DNA from 2 places in the Pseudoalteromonas sp. McH1-7 genome. Region 2 is predicted to be linked to the other one. Evidence: predicted binding sites of a transcription regulator. Region 2 holds the regulator's gene; the other holds the start of a gene.
What was found. Region 2 encodes NrdR, which represses ribonucleotide reductase genes. Its sites were predicted from a motif close to AAACACNANATNTNGTGTTT; they were not measured.
Positions count from the first base shown of each region.

Region 1 (3,423 bases), on a different contig from region 2:
AAGTTGATAACGCCGATGCCTAGAGTACGACGACCCATAGTTGCGTTGTAAGCAGCAGGTACTGGGTAATCTTGATAATCCAACAGGTTATCAAGCGCACGAACTGCCAGCTCAGCAAGCTCCTCTAATTCATCTAAAGATTTGATCGCACCTAGGTTAAATGCAGAAAGCGTGCACAGTGCAATTTCGCCTTCAGGGTCATTAACATGACTCAACGGTTTTGTTGGCAATGCAATTTCAAGACACAGGTTTGACTGACGAATTGGTGCTACTTTAGAGTCAAACGGACTGTGAGTATTACAGTGGTCAACATTCTGTAGGTAAATACGACCTGTACTTGCGCGCTCTTGTGCAAACATTGAGAAAAGCTCAATTGCTTTGATGCGCTTTTTACGAATAGATTCATCCTGCTCGTATTTTGTATAAAGCGCTTCGAATTCTTGCTGATCTTCAAAGAAAGCATCGTAGAGCCCAGGTACGTCTGATGGACTAAACAGGGTAATATAGTCATCTTTAATCAGTCGGCTGTACATGGTTTTATTGAACTGCACACCGTAATCTAAATGACGGACACGGTTTTCTTCAACACCGCGGTTGTTCTTAAGTACAAGTAGGTTTTCAATCTCTAAATGCCAAAGTGGGTAGAATAGGGTAGCCGCACCACCACGTACACCGCCTTGAGAACAGCTTTTAACTGCAGTCTGAAAATGCTTATAAAATGGAATACATCCTGTGTGGTATGCTTCACCATTTCTAATTGGGCTACCTAGCGCTCGGATACGTCCTGCATTGATACCAATACCTGCTCGTTGGCTTACGTACTTTACTATTGCAGATGAAGTAGCGTTAATTGAATCTAAGCTGTCAGCACATTCAATTAATACGCATGAACTAAACTGGCGTGTAGGCGTACGAACACCAGCCATAATAGGCGTTGGTAGTGAAATTTTGAACGTAGAGACGGCATCATAAAAGCGCTTGATGTAATCTAAGCGTGTTTCTTTTGGATAATTTGCGAATAAGCTTGCAGCAACTAACACATACAAAAACTGTGCGCTTTCGTAGATTTCACCTGTAACACGGTTTTGTACGAGGTACTTACCTTCCAGCTGCTTAACGGCCGCATAGCTGAAATTCATGTCGCGATTATGGTCAATATAATCGTTTAATTCGTTGAACTCAGCCTCAGTGTAATCAGTCAACAAGTGTTGATCATATCGTTTGTCTTCAACAAGCTTTACCACATGCTGATATAGGTGAGGCGGCTCAAAGCATCCATATGCTTTTTTGCGTAGGTGAAAAATAGCAAGTCGAGCTGCAAGGTATTGGTAGTCCGGAGATTCTTTTGAAATAAGATCCGCTGCAGCCTTTATAATCGTTTCGTGGATATCACCAGTGCGAATACCGTCATAAAACTGAATGTGTGACTTTAACTCAACCTGAGAAACTGAGACGTTATCTAGGCCTTCTGCGGCCCATGTAATGACACGATGGATCTTGTCTAGATCTAACGGCTCTTTGCGACCGTTTCTTTTGCATACAGATAGCTGTTGGTTCATGTTATGTGCCTGTATTCCTTAGGAACGCGCTTTAGATATCGCACGAATTAAAAATTGTTTAGCAAACCACCACTATATATGGTGCTATAGCGGCTAGGGATCACAAGATAGTGGGGTTAGTGCGAATTTGCAAGAGAACAACTTTAGGAGAATTGTGGATAAGTTTGGGATAATTTATTTATGTTAGTGCCCACTCACCTTCGACAATCCGCTTATCTGCTCACAAAGAAAAATCAACTTAAAGATGGTGCTTTTTAGTAAAAATAAAAAAAAAGTTTAAGTGATTTTTTTCTACACAAATTCGTTTCTATAATCGTTAAAGCACAATATCTTGTGCTTTGAAAAAATTATAGCACTAGATATGCGATATTGCATCCAACGGGTTAGTAAGATATAGATCCGCATTCCAAGACTTAGCAACTTGTTCAGAAGGGATGAATCCCCACATCGCAACAGCACTTTTCATTTTTGCAGATTTTGCAGCAATAATGTCACGCTCTGCATCACCTACATACATACATTGACTGGGATCAACCCCCAATTTTGAGGCAACCAATAAGAGCGGCTCTGGGTGTGGTTTTGCGACTGAAAGCGTATCGCCACAAACCACAATATCTATCATTGCCAGTTCTGGTATTTGCTTTAATAACGGTAGCGTCAAAAACTCAGGTTTATTGGTCATGATCCCTACCTTTATGTTTTGCTTTCGAAGGCTATCCAATAACGCCCCAATATTTGCAAAACAATGAGAGTGTTTGGCAAGGTTATCCGCATAATAGTCGAGTACAGATTGGCGTAGTTGATTAACATCAAATTGATGCAAGGTGTCGCCAAACCCCACTTTTAGCATTGCCGCGACCCCGTCAGATATGGCACTGCTGTAAATGGCTTTTTCAACCACAGCCATATTATTCATTGCTAAAACGTGATTTAGCGCAGCACCCAAGTCTTCACTCGTGTCGAGCAGTGTGCCATCTAGGTCAAATAAAACAGCGTTAATCATACTAGCTTCTCAAAATGAAGTACGTAGTTGACGGAAACGTCTTTAGTTAAAGTGAATGTCTGTCCAATCGGATTGTAGTGAATACCGCTTGCTGCTCTTACTTTTAAGCCATAACTCTCGGCCCAATTTATTAAAGTAGAAGGACGAATAAATTTGTCATGTTCGTGAGTGCCTTCTGGCACAATCTTCAGTAACTTTTCAGCGGCAACAATAGCTAGCAAATAAGCTTTAGTGGTTTTGTTTAAGGTAGAAAAGAACGCATGTCCACCAGGTTTCACTAATTTTGCAACTGCGCGGATGATAGACTCTGGATCGGGTACGTGTTCAAGCATCTCCATACAGGTAACTACATCAAATGTACCAGCACGCTGCTGGGCAAAATCTTCAACTGGCACTTTTTGGTAGTTCACCTGAATATTGGCTTCTAGTGCGTGTAGTTTGGCAACATTTAGTGGCTCTTGACCCATATCAATACCAGTTGCATGTGCCCCCATCTTCGCCATACTTTCCGTTAGTATTCCGCCACCGCAGCCAACATCTAGTACATCTTTAGCAAATAAACCGCCACATTTATCGTTAATAAAGTCTAATCGCAAGGGGTTAACATTATGAAGCGGCTTAAATTCTCCTTCTTTGTCCCACCAGCGTTCGGCGATTTCTTCAAATTTTGCTATTTCATTAGGGTCTACATTTTGATGTTCGGTCATAAAAAACTTCCTCGTCGAATTGAGCGCATTATAAAAGGGATTTGATAAAAATAGCACCTGTAAAACGCTAAAAAGTGTGATAGCATGGCTAACGAATTTTATAATAAACAACACCCTTGCTGATACGCTGAAGCAATTCGGTTTTTAATAAGTG
Region 1 is NZ_JABWPQ010000001.1:195,712-199,134, reverse strand. It holds gene nrdA (class 1a ribonucleoside-diphosphate reductase subunit alpha) at 1-1,559, opposite strand, end outside; gene HUZ36_RS00820 (HAD family hydrolase) at 1,915-2,562, opposite strand; gene ubiG (bifunctional 2-polyprenyl-6-hydroxyphenol methylase/3-demethylubiquinol 3-O-methyltransferase UbiG) at 2,559-3,269, opposite strand.
Region 1: nrdA (class 1a ribonucleoside-diphosphate reductase subunit alpha) is a predicted target of NrdR. The motif match lies at 1,627-1,646, and genes of this name have one in related genera.

Region 2 (3,423 bases):
ACTTTATAAAGCCAGCTTTCGCCAATAGACTTGTTGTGAGAGTGGTCTCGCTGGCAGCGCTTGGCTCCCCCTGAATTAGTCTTTCGAGGTAGCGGGCGATTTGATCGACTTCAAGATTTAATTCTGAGCCAACTTGAAACCCTGCAATCGTAGTTTCTTGCGCCGTATGCGGCACAATCGTTAATTTAAATCGATTTTGTTCAACTGCGTTAACGGTCAAGCTAATACCATCAATGGCAACAGAACCTTTATAAGGTATATATTTCATTAGTGATGCGGGGGCAGATAACCAATAGTCGGTCGCTCTAGCATTCGGGGTTATCTCTACCACTTTAGCTATCCCATCAACATGGCCGGACACTAAATGGCCGCCCAAACGCGATGCCGGTTGTAACGCCTTTTCAAGATTGACCGTTTGCCCTTTTTTATATTCGGCAAAGCGCGTCAAACTTAAGGTTTCATTAGAAACATCAGCTTTAAATCCATCTTGAAACTTCTCAGTTACAGTAAGGCAAACACCATTGGTTGCAATACTGTCCCCTAAGTTTACATCACTCATATCAAGTGACGATGAGCTCACTCGGACAACTAAATCACCACCCTTTGGCTGCAATTGAGTTAGTGTCCCTGTCGCTTCGATAATGCCTGTAAACATGTTACTTCTCTTTAGTCGCAGTAATTTTAAGGTCAGGCCCCACTGGCCTCACATCGTCAAATACCAATTCAGGTATTTGCGCCATCGACTGTAACGGCACGGTATTAAACAACCCGCTCCCTGAGCCAATGATTTTTGGTGCTAAATAGACAATATACTCATCAATCAGCCCCTGCTCGTGCATCACTCCGGCAAGGGTTGCTCCGGCTTCTAACCACACATAATTATGTTGTTTTTCAGCCAATGTGCTAAGCACCGCTCGTAGGTCGAGTTTGCCATTAATTTCAGGTACGACTACTTGTTCTACGAAATAAGGCCAATCTTTTGAATTATCAATAGTACGGCGAAAAATAATCACAGGAGATGTAATGCTAAATAGTGCAAGGTCAGGAGTCAGTCGATTTTGAGAATCAATGATTGCGCGTACAGGTTGACGTAACTCTGATTGCGGGTAATCGCAGTCTTCTAACAGCGCCTCACGCACATTCAGCCTTGCATTATCGACAATTACAGTATCGGCTCCGCTCAGGACAACACAACTTTGCGCGCGATGATGCTGCACATCCAAGCGTGCTGCGTCAGAGGTGATCCACTTGCTTTGACCATTATTTAATGCTGTTTTGCCGTCAATAGAGGCTGCAAGCTTACAGGTTACGAACGGCAATCCCTGTTCCATTCGTTTCAAAAAGCCATTATTTAGCGCTCTAGCTTGTGGTTCTAGCAAACCAAAGGCCGTTTCAATACCCGCAGCTTCTAGCATTGCCAATCCACGCCCTGCAACTTGCGGGTTAGGGTCAACCATAGCTGCAACCACTTTACTGATACCTGCGTCAATCAGACCTTTTGCACACGGTGGCGTTCTACCGTAATGACTACAAGGTTCGAGTGTTACATAAGCCGTGGCACCAGCAGCTTTAGCTCCAGCTTGCTTAAGCGCATGTACTTCAGCATGGCCTTCACCTGCTTTTAAATGCGCGCCTTCACCAACGATTTCACCGTCTTTTACGATCACACAACCTACGTTGGGGTTTGGGGTTGTGGTGTATTTACCGCGCTTTGCGAGCGTGATAGCTCGGCTCATATATTCATGATCTTGTGATTTGAACTGGCTCAATCCCCCAACCTCGCAATCTCTTCACCAAACTCACGAATATCCTCAAACGAGCGATACACTGAGGCAAATCGCACGTAAGCCACTTTATCAAGTTTTTTGAGGGCTTCCATAATACATTCACCAATCATGTCACTTGGAACTTCACGCTCGCCTGTACCACGAATTTGAGATTTAATCTGATGTACTACTTCTTCTATTTGTTCTGTACTAACAGGGCGCTTTTCCAGCGCTCGGTGCATGCCATTAAGCAGTTTGTCTTCGTTGAACGGCTCTCTGGTGCCATCTTGTTTTATTACTCTTGGCATCAGAAGTTCCGCGCCTTCAAAAGTAGTAAAGCGTTCGTGGCATAAAATACACTCACGGCGACGACGGACTTGATGGCCGGAAGCAACCAATCGTGAATCTATCACTTTGGTATCTTTGGCTGTACAAAATGGACAATGCATAGACGCTCTCGTTGAGTTAAAAACAAAAAAGGCCGCTTGAATGCGGCCTTAATCATAACAAAAAACTGCTTTTTTGTGAGCGAAATTATGCGTAAACAGGTAATTTAGCGCAAATTGCTTTTACTTTTTCTTTCACTTGTGCTTGTACAGACTCATCATTGATGTTGTCTAGTACATCACAGATCCAGCCAGCAAGCTCTTTCGATTCAGCTTCTTTAAAGCCACGACGAGTGATCGCAGGAGAACCGATACGAAGACCTGAAGTAACAAACGGTGAACGAGGGTCGTTTGGTACAGAGTTTTTATTTACTGTGATGTTTGCACGGCCAAGCGCAGCATCTGCATCTTTACCTGTGATGTCTTTGTCAATCAGGTCAAGTAGGAACAGGTGGTTTTCAGTTTTGCCAGAAACCACTTTATAACCACGTTCCTGAAGTACCGCAACCATCGCTTGTGCGTTTTTAACAACTTGCTCTTGGTAAGACTTGAACTCTGGCTGTAGTGCTTCTTTGAACGCAACTGCTTTCGCAGCGATAACGTGACATAGAGGACCACCTTGGCCACCAGGGAATACGGCAGAGTTTAGCTTTTTGTAGATCTCTTCATCATCACAAGCAGAGATGATAAGACCACCACGAGGACCCGCTAGCGTTTTGTGCGTTGTTGTTGTTACAACATGTGCATGAGGCACTGGGCTTGGGTAAATACCAGCAGCAACGAGACCTGCAACATGCGCCATATCAACAAGTAGGTAAGCACCTACTTTGTCAGCGATTTCGCGGAACTTAGCCCAGTCAACGATACCTGAATACGCAGAGAAACCGCCGATGATCATTTTTGGTTTGTGCTCAAGTGCTAATGCTTCAACCTGAGCGTAATCAATTTCGCCAGTTTCTTCGTTTAGACCGTACTGAATAGCATTGTACGTTTTACCAGAGAAATTTACATGAGAACCGTGTGTTAAGTGGCCACCATGAGCAAGACTCATACCTAGCACTGTATCATGTGGCTGAAGTAGTGCTTGGAACACGGCCGCATTTGCTTGTGAGCCAGCATGAGGCTGAACGTTTGCGTAAGTCGAACCAAATAGTTCGTTAGCACGGTCAATGGCAAGTTGCTCAACCACGTCAACGTGCTCACAACCACCATAGTAACGCTTACCTGGGTAACCTTCAGCATATTTGTTTGTTAGCTGAGAACCCTGGGCT
Region 2 is NZ_JABWPQ010000003.1:60,275-63,697, forward strand. It holds gene HUZ36_RS02885 (riboflavin synthase) at 1-655, opposite strand, end outside; gene ribD (bifunctional diaminohydroxyphosphoribosylaminopyrimidine deaminase/5-amino-6-(5-phosphoribosylamino)uracil reductase RibD) at 657-1,769, opposite strand; gene nrdR (transcriptional regulator NrdR) at 1,766-2,215, opposite strand; gene glyA (serine hydroxymethyltransferase) at 2,301-3,423, opposite strand, start outside.